DNA from 3 places in the Nocardiopsis protaetiae genome. Region 3 is predicted to be linked to each of the others. Evidence: predicted binding sites of a transcription regulator. Region 3 holds the regulator's gene; each other region holds the start of a gene.
The links. The regulator LexA, encoded in region 3, represses DNA repair genes until DNA is damaged. The targets are predictions, from matches to a motif close to TCGAACANNTGTTCGA.
Positions count from the first base shown of each region.

Region 1: a site for LexA is predicted at 2,235-2,250, ahead of ruvC (crossover junction endodeoxyribonuclease RuvC). Genes of this name have one in related genera too.
Region 2: a site for LexA is predicted at 2,507-2,522, ahead of uvrA (excinuclease ABC subunit UvrA). Genes of this name have one in related genera too.

Region 1 covers NZ_JBJJBV010000029.1:44,704-50,520, reverse strand. The annotation lists gene ACJOT3_RS07370 (protein kinase family protein) at 1-30, opposite strand, end outside; gene ACJOT3_RS07365 (NUDIX hydrolase) at 27-818, opposite strand; gene ACJOT3_RS07360 (acetyl-CoA hydrolase/transferase C-terminal domain-containing protein) at 952-2,118, shown strand; gene ruvC (crossover junction endodeoxyribonuclease RuvC) at 2,267-2,821, shown strand; gene ruvA (Holliday junction branch migration protein RuvA) at 2,864-3,487, shown strand; gene ruvB (Holliday junction branch migration DNA helicase RuvB) at 3,497-4,627, shown strand; gene yajC (preprotein translocase subunit YajC) at 4,927-5,298, shown strand; gene ACJOT3_RS07335 (adenine phosphoribosyltransferase) at 5,522-5,817, shown strand, end outside.
Region 2 covers NZ_JBJJBV010000027.1:12,047-17,863, forward strand. The annotation lists gene uvrA (excinuclease ABC subunit UvrA) at 1-2,256, opposite strand, end outside; gene ACJOT3_RS06845 (TerC family protein) at 2,621-3,646, opposite strand; gene ACJOT3_RS06850 (glycosyltransferase family 4 protein) at 4,026-5,108, opposite strand; gene murJ (murein biosynthesis integral membrane protein MurJ) at 5,105-5,817, opposite strand, start outside.
Region 3 covers NZ_JBJJBV010000124.1:284-6,100, forward strand. The annotation lists partial or broken gene ACJOT3_RS19175 (hypothetical protein) at 1-115, shown strand, start outside; gene ACJOT3_RS19180 (alpha/beta hydrolase family protein) at 156-1,229, opposite strand; gene lexA (transcriptional repressor LexA) at 1,456-2,181, opposite strand; gene nrdR (transcriptional regulator NrdR) at 2,726-3,214, shown strand; gene ACJOT3_RS19195 (vitamin B12-dependent ribonucleotide reductase) at 3,307-5,817, shown strand, end outside.

The sequences.
Region 1 (5,817 bases), on a different contig from region 3:
GACGGTCATCGTGACCTCCACGGGAGTCATGGGGCGCTCCTGAGCAGCGGCGGGTGCAGGGCGGCGGTGCCGCCCGCCCGGTACAGGCGGGGGCGGCGGCCGCCGCCGGAGCCGCCGCGGCCGGCCACCTCGCCGGTGTCCTCGACGAACCCGGGGGCGGCCAGGATCTTGCGGTGGAAGTTGGCCGCGTGCAGGGTGCGGTCCCACACGGCCTCGTACACCTCGCGCAGGTCGGTGATGGTGAACACCGGCGGCAGGAAGGCCGTGGCCAGGGAGGTGTACTCCAGCTTGGCGCGGGCCCGCTCGACGGCATCGGCGACGATGCGCGCGTGGTCGAAGGCGAGCTCGTGCCGGGCGTCGCCGCCGTGGCCCAGGTCGCGCCAGGGCACCCAGGCGGCCTCCGCGGTGTCGCGGCCCTGCTCGGGGTCGGGCAGGTCGGGGGCGAGCAGCATGTACGCCACCGAGAACACCCGCATGCGGGGGTCGCGGCCGCGGGCGCCGTAGGTGCCCAGCTGCTCCAGGTGCAGGCTGGTGGGCAGGGCGGTCTTCTCGGCCAGGACCCGCAGCGCCGCGTCGGGCAGGTCGGGGTCGGCGGGTCCGGCGGGGCCGTCCTCGGCCCGGACGAAGCCGCCGGGCAGCGCCCACCGGCCCCGCTGCGGGCTGGCGCCCCGGCGGACCAGCAGCACCAGGGGCTCCCCGGCGCGGACGGTCATCGCCACGACGTCGACGGTCACCGCGGCGGGGGCGTAGGCGTGCGGGTCGTAGGCGGCCAGGAACTCCCGCTCGTCCGCGTCCCGCCGCATCCCGTCGTCCACCATGGTCGGTCCAGTTCTTCTCAGAGTGAGTTTTTCTCGGTTCGAGTAGAACTTAACACGGTCCCGCGCCGGAGTCCACCCCTTTTCCGGCTTGATCCCGCCGTCCGATACGGTCGGTCCGGTGAAAGGGGAGGCCGTGGAGAGCCTGAAGGACCTGGTGAGGCCGGGTGCGACCGTGGCGCTGGGCGACGGGTTCGGCGCGCCGACGAGCGTCACCGCCGACCTGTGCGCGGCCGCCGCCCGCGCCGGCGACGTCCGCCTCATCCTGGGCTGGGTCCCCGAGGCCGACCCCGGACTCGACCCCGCCGCGTTCGCCGACGCCCGCACCGTCATGCCCGGCTGGGGCCTGCGCGAGCACGTCGACCGCGGCCTCATCGCCCACCCGCCGGTGCGCATGTCCGCCGTCCCCGCCCTGCTGCACGGGCTGTGGCGCCCCGACCTGCTCGTCGCCTCCGTCGTCCCGGTGCCCGGCGGGTACACCTTCGCCAGCGAGGTCGGCTGGCTGCGCACCGCCGTCGCGGCCGGCGCCCTGGTCGCCGGGGTGGTCTCCCCGAACCTGCCCCGCGCCGACGCCGGTCCGCCGCTGCCCGCCGACCGCGTGGTCGTCATCGGGGAGAGCGACCGCACCGCCGGGACCCTGCGCCCCTCGCCCACCGGCCCCGACCAGGTCGCCATCGCCCGCCACCTGGCGCCCCTCATCCCCGAGGGCGCCCGCCTCCAGCTCGGCTTCGGCCCCGTGCCCGCCGCCCTGGCCGCCGAGCTGCGGGTCCCGGTGCGCATCGACTCCGGCCCGCTGCCCGAGGCCGTCGTCGACCTGGACGAACGCGGCCTGCTGCTGGGCGACCCCGTCGGCATGTACCTCGTCGGCGGCCCCCGCCTGCACGCCTGGGCCGACGGCCGCCCCCTGCTCCACCCCGTCGAACACGTCCTGGACCCCGGCCGCCTGTCCGCCGACCCCTTCGTCGCCGTCAACACCGCCGTGGAGATCGACCACGACGGCCAGGTCAACGTCGAGGGCACCGCCCAGGGCGTGCTCGGCGGCATCGGCGGCCACTCCGACTACGCCGCGGCCGCCACCCGCTCCATCGGCGGGCTCAGCGTCATCGCGATCCCCACCCACCACCGCGACCGCCCCACCCTGGTCGAACGCCTCTCCCGGCCGGTCACCACCCCCTCCCAGGACGTGGAGGTCGTGGTCACCGAGCGCGGCGTCGCCGACCTGCGCGGCCTGTCCCGCGCCGAGCGCCGCGCCGCCCTGGCCGACCTGTGGGACATCGCGCCCCCGGACACCGCGCGCGGCTGAACGGCCCCGCGCCGTTCCCGGGCCCCGATACGCTCGACACGCCCGACCGGCACGGCCCCGGCGACACGCCGACGGCCGTGTGCGGGACTCCTGTCGTCCCGCGGCACTAGCATGGTGCGAACGAACGTTCGAGAAAGGTGTGGGACGCGTGCGCGTGCTGGGAATCGACCCGGGGCTCACCCGGTGCGGCGTGGGCGCCGTCGAGGGCGCCATCGGCCGCCCCCTGCGCCTCATCGGCGCCGACGCCATCCGCACCAGCCCCGACGAGGACCTGCCCCAGCGCCTGCTGGGCGTCGAACGCGGCATCGAGCGGTGGCTCGACGAGATCCGCCCCGACGCCGTCGCCGTCGAGCGGGTCTTCGCCCAGCACAACCTCAGCACCGTCATGGGCACTGCCCAGGCCAGCGGCATCGCCCTGGTCTGCGCCGCCCGCCGCGGCCTGCCCGTCGCCCTGCACACCCCCAGCGAGGCCAAGGCCGCCATCACCGGCAGCGGCCGCGCCGACAAGGCGCAGGTCGGCACCATGGTCGCGCGTATCCTCGGACTCGACGGCCCGCCCCGTCCCGCCGACGCGGCCGACGCGGTCGCGCTGGCCATCTGCCACATCTGGCGCGGCGGCGCCCAGGCCCGGGTGGCCCAGGCGCAGCAGGACTTCGCCCGCAAGGTCGAACTGGCCCGCCGCGCCCGCGGCACCCGCCCCTAGGGAAGGAGAAGGGCACCCGGCGCACCCGGGGCCCGCCTGGACATGATCGCGTTCCTCACCGGCCGGGTGGCCGCACGCGGCGCGGGCAGCGCCGTCATCGACGTCGGCGGGGTCGGCATGTTCGTGCAGTGCACCCCCAGCGCCCTGTCCCACCTGCACGTGGGGGAGACCGGCACCGTCGCCACCAGCCTCGTCGTGCGCGAGGACTCCCTCACGCTGTTCGGGTTCGCCGACGACGACGAGAAGCACCTGTTCGAGCAGCTCCAGACCGCCTCCGGGGTCGGGCCCCGGCTGGCCCTGGCCATGCTGTCGGTGCTCAGCCCCGACGCCCTGCGCCAGGCCGTGGCCGCCGAGGACACCGACGCCCTGACCCGGGTCCCCGGCATCGGCAAGAAGGGCGCCCAGCGCATCGTCCTGGAACTGCGCGGCAAGCTCGACCCGCCGGTCTTCACCGACGGCACCCTGCCGCCCGCCCAGGGCGCCGGCGCGGGAGGGGCCGGGCCCAACGGCGCCTGGCGCACCCAGGTGGTGTCCGGCCTGGTCAACCTGGGCTGGTCCGCCAAGGACGCCGAGGCCGCGGCCGCCGCCGTCGCGCCCCAGGCCGAGGAGACCACCGACGTCGCCGTCCTGCTGCGCAGCGCCCTGCGCACCCTCAGCCGCGCCTAGGAGTATCCCGTGTACGACGATCACGACCGGCCGACAGGTCCCGCGGACCCGTACGCCCGCGAGGCGGTGTCCTCCGAGGCCGGGGCCGACGAGCGCCAGCTCGAAGGCGCCCTGCGGCCGCGCGCCCTCGACGAGTTCGTCGGCCAGGAACGGGTGCGCGAACAGCTCTCCCTGGTCCTGGACAGCGCCCGCAAGCGCAACCGCGCCCCCGACCACGTCCTGATGTCCGGCGGTCCCGGCCTGGGCAAGACCACCCTGGCCATGATCATCGCCGCCGAACTGGGCGCGCCCCTGCGCATCACCTCCGGTCCCGCCATCGAACGCTCCGGCGACCTGGCCGCGGTGCTGTCCACCCTCCAGGAGGGCGAGGTGCTGTTCCTGGACGAGATCCACCGGATGGCCCGCCCCGCTGAGGAGATGCTCTACGTCGCCATGGAGGACTTCCGGGTCGACGTGGTCGTCGGCAAGGGCCCCGGCGCCACCGCCATCCCGCTGGACATCGCCCCGTTCACCCTGGTCGGCGCCACCACCCGGGCCGGGATGCTGCCCGCCCCGCTGCGCGACCGGTTCGGGTTCACCGCCCACATGGACTTCTACTCGGCCGACGAGCTGGAGCGCATCCTGCACCGCTCGGCCGGGCTGCTCGGCGTCCCGCTGGCCGAGGACGCCGCCCGCGAGATCGCCGGGCGCTCGCGCGGCACACCCCGCATCGCCAACCGGCTGCTGCGCCGGGTCCGCGACTACGCCGAGGTGCGCGGCGACGGGGTCATGTCCCTGGACACCGCCCGCGCCACCCTGGAGCTGTACGAGGTGGACGCCCTGGGCCTGGACCGGCTCGACCGCGCCATCCTCGACGTGCTGCTCCACCGCTTCCGCGGCGGACCGGTGGGCCTGTCCACCCTGGCCGTGTCGGTGGGGGAGGAGGCCGAGACCGTCGAGGTGGTCGCCGAGCCGTTCCTGGTCCGCTCCGGGTTCCTGGCCCGCACCCCGCGCGGCCGGGTCGCCACCCCGCTGGCCTGGGCCCACCTGGGGCTCACACCCCCGCCGGACGCTGCCTTCGGCGCCGCGGCCGCGGCCTCCCAGAGCGGCACCACGGGTCCCACCGGCACCAACGGCAACGGGGCCTCCGGCACCCCCTGAACCGCCCCGGCGCAGGCCACGGCCCGCGCCGGAGCCGAGGCACAACCGTTAACACTCCGATCTCCACCGGTGGGAGAACGGTGACCGGCGCCACGTAAGCTGTGACGAACCGACCGAGACCGGGGTGACAACCCGCCCCGGGAGTGTCGTCCGACACCGAAGGAACGCATCGGCCTCCCCAGGCGTTGTAGCCAACGGGTGCCGTGCGGGCCGACCACGTCCGGACCGGCACGAACAAGGTGGTCGTCGCGTTGACCGCGCCGTCGGCCACACGACGAAGACTTCAGGAAGGACGCCCCGTGCAGGGCCTTTACCAACTCGCCGACGGAGCCGCGCCCGCAGGCGGAGGAATCCTCTCCTCGCTCCCCATGATCGCCCTCATCCTCCTGGTGTTCTGGCTGCTCATCTGGCGGCCCAACCAGAAGCGGCGCCAGCAGGAGACGCAGATGCAGAGCGCCCTCGTCCCCGGGGTCGAGGTCATGACCAAGGCGGGCATCTACGGCACCGTCGTCGAGATCCAGGAGAACGACGTGATCCTGGAGATCTCGCCGGGCACCCGGATCCGCATGCTCAAGCCGGGCATCGGCGAGTTCCTCACCCCGCAGACCGACGACACGCCGGTCGAGGACCGCCCCGACTTCGGCGACGACGACCCCAAGCCCAACAACTGACGGCGACCGCCGCCCGAACCCCGAGATGAGAACGCCCCGGGGTGAGCGGCCCGGCGCGCCACGCACGGACCCGCAGGTACCGGCCCCCACCGGGGCCGGTACCGTCGTGTCCGGCCCGTCCCGGCCGACCCCGGCCGTCGGACGGGACGCCCCGTCCGCCCCGGCACCCCCGGGCGCCCACGGCACCGCCACCACGGAACACCAGTAAGGTCCACACCGCACCATGGCCCACGACAACGCACCCGCGGACACCGCCACCCCGGAACTCCTCCTGGGCCGCATCCGCGACATCCCGGACTTCCCCCGGCAGGGCATCCTGTTCAAGGACATCACCCCACTGCTCAACGACCCCGCGGCGCTGGCCGCCACCGTCGCCGGGCTCGCCGCCCCCTTCCGGGACGCCGGCGTGGACCACGTGGTCGGCCTGGAGGCCCGCGGCTTCATCTTCGGCGCCCCGGTGGCGATGGAACTGGGGGCAGGGTTCGTCCCCGCGCGCAAAGCCGGGAAACTGCCCTCGTC
Region 2 (5,817 bases), on a different contig from region 3:
CGTGCCGTCGCCGGAGCAGGCCTCGCAGCGCCCGCCCTTGACGTTGAACGAGAACCGGCCCGGCAGGTAGCCGCGCGTCTTGGCGTCGGTGGTCTGCGCGAACAGCTTGCGGATGTGGTCGAACACGCCCGAGTAGGTGGCCGGGTTGGACCGCGGGGTGCGCCCGATGGGGCTCTGGTCCACGTGCACGACCTTGTCGACCTTGTTCAGGCCGTTGACCCGCACGTGCCGGCCCGGGACGTCGCGCGCCCCGTTGAGCTCCTTGGCCAGCGCCTTGTACAGGATCTCGTTGACCAGCGTGGACTTGCCCGAGCCCGACACCCCGGTGACGGCGGTGAACACCCCCAGCGGGAAGCTGACGTCGATGTCGTGCAGGTTGTTCTCGCGGGCGCCCCTGACGACCAGCTCGTGCCCCTTGGTGAGCGGGCGGCGCACCGCCGGCAGGTCGATGGAGCGGCGGCCGGACAGGTAGTCGCCGGTGAGCGACTCCTCGTTGGTGAGCAGCTCGTCGACGATGCCCGACACCACGACGTGGCCGCCGTGCTCGCCCGCGCCGGGGCCGATGTCCACCACCCAGTCGGCGGCGCGGATGGTGTCCTCGTCGTGTTCCACGACGATGAGCGTGTTGCCGATGTCGCGCAGCCGCTGGAGGGTCTCCAGCAGGCGGGCGTTGTCGCGCTGGTGCAGGCCGATGGACGGCTCGTCCAGCACGTAGAGCACGCCCACCAGGCCCGAGCCGATCTGGGTGGCCAGCCGGATGCGCTGGGCCTCGCCGCCCGAGAGCGAACCGGAGGAGCGGGCCAGGGTGAGGTAGTCCAGGCCCACGTCCAGCAGGAAGCCCAGCCGGGCGTTGATCTCCTTGAGGACCTGGGCGGCGATGACCATGTCGCGGTCCGAGAGCCGCAGGTCGGCCAGGAAGCGGCCGCTGTCGGCCAGCGACATCGACGCCACCTCGGCGATGGAGCGCCCGCCCACGGTCACCGCGAGCACCACCGGCTTGAGCCGGGTGCCCTCGCAGGCGGGGCAGGGCACGCTGCGCATGTAGCCCTCAAGGCGTTCGCGGCCGTAGTCGCTCTCGGTCTCGGTGTAGCGGCGCTTGACCCAGGGGATGACGCCCTCGAAGTCGGTGTAGTAGGACCGCTCGCGGTTGTACTTGGTGCGGTAGCTGACGTGGACCTGGGTGTCGTGCCCCTCCAGGATCGCCTTGCGGGCGCGCTTGGGCAGCTTCTCCCAGGGGGTGTCCAGGTCGAAGCCGATCGCCTCGCCCAGGGCGGTGAGCAGCCGGTCCCAGTACCCGCCGTTGGGGCCGCCCGACCAGGGGGCCAGGGCGCCCTCGGCCAGGGTCTTGGCCGGGTCGGGGACGATCAGCTCGGGGTCGACCTCCATGCGGGTGCCCAGCCCCGAGCACTCGGGGCAGGCGCCGTAGGGGGCGTTGAAGGAGAAGGAGCGCGGCTCCAGCTGCTCGAAGGACAGGTCGTCGTAGGGGCAGTACAGGTGCTCGGAGAACACCTTCTCGCGCTCGGGGTCGTCCTCGGCCAGGTCGACGAAGTCGAGCACGATGGTGCCGCCGGCCAGCTTGAGCGCGGTCTCCACCGAGTCGTTGAGCCGCCCGCGGGAGGACTCCTTGACGGAGAGCCGGTCCACGATGACCGAGATGTCGTGCTTGTCGTAGCGGCCCAGCTTGGGCGCCTCGTCCAGGCGCACGGCCTTGCCGTCCACGACGGCGCGGGTGTACCCCTTGGACTGCAGGTCCTTGAACAGCTCCAGGTACTCGCCCTTGCGGCCGCGCACGACCGGGGCCAGCACCTGGAAGCGGGTGCCCTCGGTCATCTCCAGCACCCGGTCGACGATCTGCTGCGGGCTCTGCCGGGCGATCTCGCGGCGGCACTCGGGACAGTGCGGGACGCCGATGCGCGCCCACAGCAGCCGCAGGTAGTCGTACACCTCGGTGATGGTGCCGACGGTGGAGCGGGGGTTGCGGCTGGTGGACTTCTGGTCGATGGACACCGCCGGGGACAGCCCCTCGATGAAGTCCACGTCGGGCTTGTCCATCTGGCCCAGGAACTGGCGGGCGTACGCCGACAGGGACTCGACGTAGCGGCGCTGCCCCTCGGCGAAGATCGTGTCGAAGGCCAGCGAGGACTTGCCCGAACCGGACAGGCCGGTGAACACGATCATGGAGTCGCGGGGCAGGTCCAGCGACACGTCCTTGAGGTTGTGCTCCCGGGCACCCCGGACCACCAGTTGTTCGACCATCGACTGCAACATCCTTCGGCTGTGGCACACAGGGCACCGGTCGGGCGTCGGCCTGCCGTGCGTGGTTCGTGTGTTCGGCGATCGGGTCCCCCCGGACGACCGCCCCGGCCCCGGATCCGGGCCGCTGAAGGGGGTGGGGAGGGTACAGGTGTCCCCGTGCGTCAAGCCTAACGACCCCCGCCGACGGTTTCTTCCGCAACGGAGAAATGCCGGGCCCTGACGCTCCGACGCCGATACGGGTCCACTATAGACGAACTGATGTTCGATATCCGGGTTTTCACACGACCCGGGGAAAAGAAAGACCGGGTGCGGTCCCGGTGCGCGGGACCGCCCCCGGCCGGGAGCGTGCTGTGGCGGCTCGGACTCAGGAGCGGTCGCCCGCCGGGTCCCTCTCGTCCTCCTCCAGGGCGGGCGGGGCCTTGCGGCCGTCGGCCGCGGACTTGATCAGGCTGCCGGCGATGGTGACCACCATGACGCCGATGATCACCGTCAGGGACAGGGAGGTGCTGATCTCCGGGACGTGCACGCCGTTCTCGTGCAGCGCGTGCAGGATCATCTTGACGCCGATGAACACCATGATCGCCGACAGGCCCCAGCTGATGTAGGCCAGGCGGTCCATCAGGCCAGCCAGCAGGAAGTACAGCTGGCGCAGGCCCAGCAGGGCGAACGCGTTGGCGGTGAAGACGATGTAGGCGTCCTGGGTGAGGCCGAAGATCGCCGGGATCGAGTCGACCGCGAAGACCAGGTCGATGACGCCGATGGCCAGGATGACCAGCAGCATCGGGGTGATGTGGCGCTTGCCGTCGAGCTTCACCGTCAGGTGCGAGCCGTGGTAGTCGGGGGTGACCGGCCAGAACCGCTTGACCAGGCGCACGACCGGCGTCTGGGTGAAGTCCTTCTCCTCCTCGTCGCCCTTCACGTGGTCCCGGACGATCTTGTACCCGGTGTAGATGAGGAAGGCGCCGAACAGGTAGAAGACCTCGCTCCAGGCGTTGATGACCTGGGCGCCGAGGATGATGAAGATGCCGCGCATGACCAGCGCGATGACGATGCCGACGAGCAGCACCTCGTGCTGGTACTTCTTGGGCACCGCGAAGGAGCCCATCAGCAGGTAGAACACGAAGAGGTTGTCGACGCTCAGGCTCTTCTCGGTGACGAACCCGGCGAAGTACTCGGCGCCCGCGGTCGCACCGCCGTAGTACCACAGGCCGAAGCCGAAGAGGATGGCGATGCCGATGTAGAAGGCCGCCCACCAGGCGGCCTGCTTGACCCCGAACTCCTGGGGGCCCTTCTTCTTGCTCCACGGGTGGTCGACGATCGCCAGGTCGATGACCAGGATGGCGATCATGCCGCCGATCGTGGCGAGCCAGACCCACAAGGGTACGTTCACTGTCGTTTACTCCTCCGGTCAGTGCGCGCGGGCTGTTTGCACGCACGTCGAGCTGCCGGAGGTCTCTCCCGCTCGCACCGAACGTGGTACGAACCGACGGTACCGGGAACACATCCTTGTGCTCCGTGATGACGGCGCCGCCGCGACAGGGATACTCCCCTCACATGCCAGGCAAGAATACCGGTCGCATGATGTGACCGTGCACGCCTGGCCGGTGACCACGATGCCACATCCATCCTCTGCGCAGAAGTGGCGCGGAGGATGAGGTCGAACGACCCCGGGGACACATCATCCGCTCCTTGAGGACATCTGGCGGACGGATCGGTGCCCCTGGTATATAAGGCGCGGATCCCCCGGGACATTCCTCCCGTCCCCCGTTTCACCGCCCCAGCACCGACTTGTACACCGCGCAGGCCGCCGCCACCGCGTCCTCCTCGCCGGGCAGCGACCGCGCCGCCGCCCTGGACCGCTCGCGCAGGTCCTCGGCGAGCGCGGGGTCGTCCAGCACCCGCCCCACCGCCGCCGCGAACGCCTGCGGGTCGCCCGGCGGCACCATGAGCACCGTCCCCCCGTACAGGTCCGGGATGCCGCCCACCCGGGTGGACACCACCGGCAGCCCCGCCCGCAGCGCCTCCATGATCACCAGCGGGTGCCCCTCCCACTGGCTGGTCAGGCAGAACACGTCGGCGGCCGCCAGCAGGTCGGCCACGTCCGTGCGGTGCCCCAGCATGCGCACGTCGGCCGTCAGCTCCGCGGCGGTGTCGTGCAGGGTGCCCCACAGCGGTCCGTCCCCCGCGATCGCGATGATCGGCTCCGGGCGCCGGTCGGCGATCGACGGGGCCGCCTCCAGCAGCATGTCCAGGCCCTTCTGCTCGGCCAGCCGGGCGATGGTCAGCAGCAGGGGCCGCTCCGGCAGCACCGCCAGGTCCGACCGGGTCGCCTCCCGGCCCTTGACCGGCAGCCCGGTGTCGGGCGCCGCCACCACCGCCGGGCGGGCGTCGCGCGCGCCCACCCGCTCCAGCCGCCGCACCAGGTCCCCCGACACCCCCAGCGCCACGTCGGCGCGCAGCGCCACGATCCTCTCCAGCACCGGGTAGGCGGCGGCCAGCGGGCCCTCCACCCGCGGCGGGGCGTTGTGCGCGGTCACCACGAGCGGGTGCGTCCCCGCCAGGGCGCACAGCGCGCCGGCCCGCATCCCGTGGGCGTGCACCACGTCGGCGCCCCTGAGCACCGAACGCAGCCGCAGCACCGCCGCGGGGTCCGCGACCGAGGGGGCCGACCCGATCCGCACCGGCGCGAACCGCATCCCGGCGTCGGTGAACGCGAACTCCCGCTCGGCCGAGGCCGGGCCGACCACCGCCACCCGGTACCCCCGCCGGACCAGCCCCTCGCCCAGGGACCGCACATGCCTGCCCACTCCACCGGTGCTGATCCCCAGCACCAACGCGATCCTGCCGTTCACCGGTTCCCCCTCCTGTGTTCGAACACGCTCCGGACCCGATCCAGGGCCGCCCGCGCCGACGACCGGTCCACCACGGCCGCCACCAGGGCGAACACCACCACCGCCAGCGCACCCGACACCAGGGCCGCCCCCACGGAGGGCCATACCCCGCCGCCCGCCAGCACCGCGGCCACCGGTCGGCCCGCCGCCCAGCCCAGCACACCGCCCACCGCCACCGCGGCGACGGACCGGCCCGTCCCGGCCAGCGCCGCCGCGCCGTGCACCCGTCCCACGGCCACCGTGCACGCCAGCGCCGCGCAGGTCAGCCCCACCGTCGTCGACCAGCCCAGGGCGGCGATCGCCCACCCGGCGGGCACCAGCGACACCGACACCACGGAGCACACCATCACCAGCAGCCAGCCCAGGGTCTGGGCGACCGCCGCAGGCCTGCCGTGGTGGGAGGCGTACAGCGCCCGGCTGAACAGCGCCACCAACCCGAACCCCACCACACCCGGCGCGTAGGCCGCCAGGGCCCGCTCCAGCGCCACCGGGTCGTGCCGGGCGAACACCTGCGCCACCGGCAGCGCCGCGGCCGCCAGCGCGGTGCCCACCGCCGCGGTCAGCACCACGCAGGCCCGGGCGGGTCCCGCCACCAGTTCGGCGTACGCGCCCCGGTCGCGGTCGGCGTGGGCCACCGCCAGCGCGGTGAACGCGCTGGTCGCGATGGGTA
Region 3 (5,817 bases):
CGGGTACGACGGCCGCGAGCCCGCCGACGACGAGCGCCTCACCTCCGGCGCGGAGGAGATCGCCCGCGCCACCGTGGCCGCCCTCCCCGAGGAGATCGTCGTCGAGGAGGACTGACCCGCGCCGGCGCCGGTGCTGGCGCCGGTGACGGCGCCGGTCACCAGGCGGTGTCGACGAACTCCGCCAGGGCCGGGGCGACCTGCGGGGCGAAGGGACGCTCGGCGTCCAGCACCGTCGCCCCCGGCTCGTCCTCGTAGACACGGAGGATGTGGTCGGCCTCGGGCACGTCCACCCGTACGGCCTCGGGCAGGCCGGTCATCAGCCGGTCCACGTCCTCGCGGGTGACCTGCGCGTCGGCCTCGCCCCACAGCACCAGCACCGGGGTGTCCGCGGGCAGGCCGGCGGCCAGCTCCACCGGGTCCAGCGCGTCCATCCGGGCCAGGAACGCGGCGTTCTGCGGCGAGTACAGGACGCCCACCATGTCGGTGAGGTCGTCGGGGACCTGTCGGCCGCCGCGCAGGGCGGCCCGTGCGGCGCGGGCGTCGGAGAGCAGGGTCACCGCCTGCGTCTCGGGGATCTGCCCCGTCGCCTCGGCCGCGCGCACCTGCTCGGTGAGCTGGCGGTCCAGCACGTCCAGGTAGCGCTCGCCCACCGGTGCGGCCAGCACCAGCGCGGGGGAGGCGTCCACCAGCGTGTGGGCGCGCAGCGCGTACAGGGACCCCTCGCTGTGCCCCACCACCGCGGTACGGGCCGGGTCCACCTCGCGCTGCCCGGCCATCGCCTCGTAGGCCGCGACCAGCTGGGCGTCGAACACGTCCGGGTCCACCGGCTCGTCCGGGTCGAGGTCGCCCAGGCCGGTCTCGCCGCTGCCGAACTTGTCGTAGCGCAGCGAGGCCACCCCGGCCTTGGCCAGGACGCGCGCCAGGTTGAGGTTGGTGTTCGCGTCCGGGCGCATGGCGCTGTTGCCGTCGCGGTCGGTGGGGCCGCTGCCCGAGACGATCAGCGCGCCCGGCACCGGGCCGGACGTGTCCTCGGGCAGGGTGAGGGTGGCGAACACCTCCACCCCGTCCACGGTGAAGCTCAGCTCCCGCTCGGGCCCGGCCACCCCGGGCGGGGGAGCGGACTCCTCCTCGGCCGGAGCGCAGGCGGAGGTCAGCAGCAGCGCCGCGGCCGCGGCGACCGCCGCGCGCCCGCGGACACGCGGGGAGAAGAGGAGAGCGAACACCCCCATAGCCTAGGCGGCCGGGGCGCCCGGGGTGTCCGCGGCGACGCCGAAGGCCCGGGGGCCGGAGACCGGTCGGCCCGGGTCCGAGTCCGGGGAATGCGGTGCGAGCGGGGAATGCGGCGCGAGCCCGGGGCAGAGGTGCGGGCCCGAGGCGGAACGGTGCGGCGCCGGTGGGGCCGTGGGCCGTACCGGGTGCACCCGTGTGTCCGCACGGGTGCGACCCGCCGTCGGCTCAGACGCGGCGCATCACGGCGACGACCTTGCCCAGGATGGTGGCCGCGTCGCCGTTGATCGGCTCGTAGGCGTCGTTGCGCGGCATCAGCCACACGTGCCCGTCCTCGGCGCGGCGCAGCACCTTGACCGTGGCCTCCTCGTCCAGCAGCGCCGCGACGATGTCGCCGTTCTCGGCGTCGGGCTGCTGGCGGACCACCACCATGTCGCCGTCGGTGATGGCGGCGTCGGTCATCGAGTCGCCGACCACGGTGAGCATGAACAGCGCGCCCTCGCCGACCAGCTGCCGCGGCAGCGCCAGCACGTCCTCCACCGACTCCTCGGCCAGGATGGGACCGCCCGCCGCGATCCGGCCCACCAGCGGCACCCGGGTGGCGTGCGCCGGGTCCAGCTCCTCGGCGGGGACCAGCGCGCGCACCCCGGGGCGGCCCGGCTGGCGCAGCTCCACGGCCCGCGGCCGGTTCTGGTCGCGGTACAGGTAGCCCTTGCGCTGGAGCACCTTGAGCTGGTGCGCGACGCTGGAGGGGCTGGACAGGCCGACCGACTCGCCGATCTCCCTTATCGACGGCGGGTAGCCGCGCTCGCGCAGGTACCGCTGAATGCAGTTCAGCACGCTCTGCTGGCGGGCGGTGAGCTTGGGCGGCTCCTCTGGCGCACCCGCGTCGCCCACGGGCGAGAGAACGGTGGTGGTTCCGGAATCCAGGGGTCCGGGATTCTCCTCCGGCACGGCCGGCCTCCTCGGCATCGGTTCGGTCAGGGCCTGTTCGCACGACTGGCCACCACCGGCTCTGCGACCGCTCCGGACCCTGAGTCCCGGTGATGGCGAAACCGGCGTGAAATCAAGGCCAACGTTAGTCGTTGCGCACGGTGATATCAAACAAGCGTTCGAGGCCTGTGGACAATTGCCGGAGGAGTTTTCCCACGGCGATTTTCCAGCCTCACTTACGTGTGTACACGTGTTCACGTCGCGTCGCCCCCGAAATGGCGGAAGATGTGCCGCCGGGTTCGAGAACGGGGGATGCGGGGCGGATCCGCACCGTGCAAGGGGCCGACCGAAAACCCGGAGCCGCGCCGTGGAAGGCGATTCGCGGCGATATCCTGGGCGGCGCGCGCGGGTGTGACACGCGGGGCGCGTGAAAGTTGCGGTTCGTCCGACCCTCCGACTAGGTTCGACCACAACATCTGGTGTCGGTGTTTGAAGCATCGACCTAGGAGTTGTGGTTAAGTAGACCCAGGGTTGTCAGTTCGGCGAGGGAAGCAGGTGAACCGCGATGCACTGCCCGTTCTGTCGCCATCCGGACACCCGGGTGATCGACAGCAGGTCCACCGACGACGGCGCGGCCATCCGCCGCCGCCGCTCCTGCCCGGCCTGCGAACGCCGGTTCACCACACAGGAGACCGTCCTGCTGATGGTCGCCAAGCGCTCCGGCGTCACCGAGCCCTTCAGTCGGACCAAGATCATCGCCGGCGTCCGCCGCGCCTGCCAGGGCCGCCCGGTCTCCGAGGACGCGCTGGCCAAGCTCGGCCAGCAGGTCGAAGAGGAGATCCGCGGCCGCGGCGTCGCGGAGGTCCCGGCCCACGAGATCGGTCTGGCCATCCTGGGACCCATGCGCGACCTCGACGAGGTCGCCTACCTGCACTTCGCCAGTGTCTACCGCGGTTTCGAGAGCCTCGCCGACTTCGAGGCCGAGATCGCCAGCCTGCGCAGCGACCGCGAGGCCGAGGCCCGGGCCAGGGAAGAGGCCGACACCAAGGCCTGACACGCCGCTCCCCGGGGGCGCCGAGGGAACGCCCCCGCGCAACGGCTCCGCGCGCGGGCCGCGCCCGCGCCCAACCTTCGGGGGACTCCGCCATGACGGAAACCACCAGCGGATCGACGGGACGCAAGGGCAAGGGGAGGCGCAAGGGGCTGAAGATCCCGCGGATCTTCACCACCGAGGGCGTCCACCCCTACGACACCCTGGAATGGGAGCGCCGGGACGTCGTCATGACGAACTGGCGCGACGGAACGGTGAACTTCGAACAGCGCGGGGTCGAGTTCCCCGTGACCTGGTCGATGAACGCCACACAGATCGTCACCGGGAAATACTTCCGGGGCGCCCTCGGCACCCCGCAGCGCGAGTGGAGCCTCAAACAGCTCATCGACCGGGTCGTCGGCGTCTACACCCGCACCGGCCGCGAACACGGCTATTTCGCCACCGAGGCCGACGCCGAGGTCTTCGACCACGAACTCAAGTACGCGCTCTCCCACCAGTTCTTCAGCTTCAACTCCCCCGTCTGGTTCAACGTCGGCACCCCGGCCTCCCAGCAGGTCTCGGCGTGTTTCATCCTGTCGGTCGACGACACGATGGAGTCGATCCTCGACTGGTACAAGGAGGAGGGGATCATCTTCAAGGGCGGCTCAGGGTCGGGGATCAACCTCTCCCGGATCCGCTCCAGCAAGGAACTGCTCTCCTCCGGCGGGAGCGCCTCGGGGCCGGTGTCGTTCATGCGCGGCGCCGACGCCTCCGCGGGCACCATCAAGTCCGGCGGGGCCACCCGGCGGGCCGCCAAGATGGTCGTGCTCGACGTCGACCACCCCGACATCGGCGAGTTCATCGACACCAAGGCGCATGAGGAGCACAAGATCCGGGCGCTGCGCGACGCCGGGTTCGACATGGACCTGGGCGGCGCCGACATGGCCAGCGTCCAGTACCAGAACGCCAACAACTCGGTGCGGGTCTCCGACGCGTTCATGCGCGCCGTCGAGAACGGCGAGCGCTTCGGCCTGGTCGCCCGCACCTCCGGCGAGGTCGTCGACGAGGTCGACGCCAAGGCCCTGTTCCGCCGCATGGCCGAGGCCGCCTGGGAGTGCGCCGACCCGGGCGTCCAGTACGACGGCACTATCCAGGACTGGCACACCACTCCCGAATCCGGACGTATCAGTGCAAGTAACCCGTGTTCCGAGTACCTCCACCTGGACGACTCGTCCTGCAACCTGGCGTCGATCAACCTGCTCGCGTTCCTGCGCGAGGACGGCACGTTCGACGTGGAGGGGTTCACCCGGCTGACGGAGCTGGTCATCACCGCGATGGACATCTCCGTGACGTTCGCCGACTTCCCGACCGAGAAGATCGCCGAGATCACCCGCGCCTACCGCCAGCTCGGCATCGGCTACGCCAACCTCGGCGCCCTGCTCATGGCCACCGGCCACGCCTACGACTCCGAGGGCGGGCGCGCCGTCGCCGCCGCGATCACCTCGCTGATGACCGGCGTCGCCTACCGGCGCAGCGCCGAGCTGGCCGGCGTGGTGGGCCCCTACGAGGGCTACCGGCGCAACGAGGCGTCCCACACCCGGGTCATGCGCAAGCACGCCGCCGCCAACGACGCCCTGCGCACCGTCGGCACCCTGGAGGAGCCGATCCACGCCGCCGCCACCCGCGCCTGGGCCGACTGCCTGGAGACCGGCGAACGCCACGGCTGGCGCAACGCCCAGGCGAGCCTCCTCGCTCCCACCGGATGCCTGACCGGGGACACCCTGGTCACCACAGACCGGGGGCTGACCCGGCTGACCGAGCTGGGCGACGTGTACGGCCCCCGCTGGCAGGACCTGTCCGCCACCGTCTCCACGGACGAGGGCCCGCGGCAGGCCACGAAGTTCTACGTCAACGGCGAGGCGCCCACAAGGCGCATCGTCACCGAGGGCGGCTACCGGCTCCAGGGGACGCACACCCACCGGATCAAGGTGGTGGACACGGACGGGGCCTGGAGGTGGAGGCGCTTCGCCGACATCTCCGAGGGCGACCTCGTCCCGCTGCAGATGGGCACCCTCGTCGGCGCCCCGCGGAATGTGACGCTGCCGGTCCTGGACCAGGCGTACTACACGGGCGACCGGGGGGTCACCGTCCCCGACACGGTCGATGAGGAGCTGACCGAGCTCGTCGGCTACTTCATGGGCGACGGCAGCCTGCACGCGGAGGGGATCCGGCTCTGCGTCGCCGACACCGACGAGGACGTCGTCGAGCGCCTGGCCGTCCTGGCCAAGGGCTGCTTCGGGCTGGCCCCCAAGGTGACGCGCAGGCAGGGATACCGGGAGGTCCTGTTCTCCTCGGTCCGGCTGGCCCGGTGGTGGAAGGCGGCCGGGTTCGCCAAGGGGTTGCCCGGACAGGACCACACCGGCAAGGGGTGGACGCCGCGGGTGCCCTCGGCGGTCCTGGAGGCCAACGACCCCGCCGTGTACGCGGCCTTCCTGCGCGGTCTCTTCGAGGCCGACGGCACGGTGCTCGAAGGGGTGCCGAGTCTGTCCACCGCGCACGACTCCTTCGCCGGGGAGGTACGCACCCTGCTGCTGGCCCTGGGCATGGCGACCACCACCCGGACGACC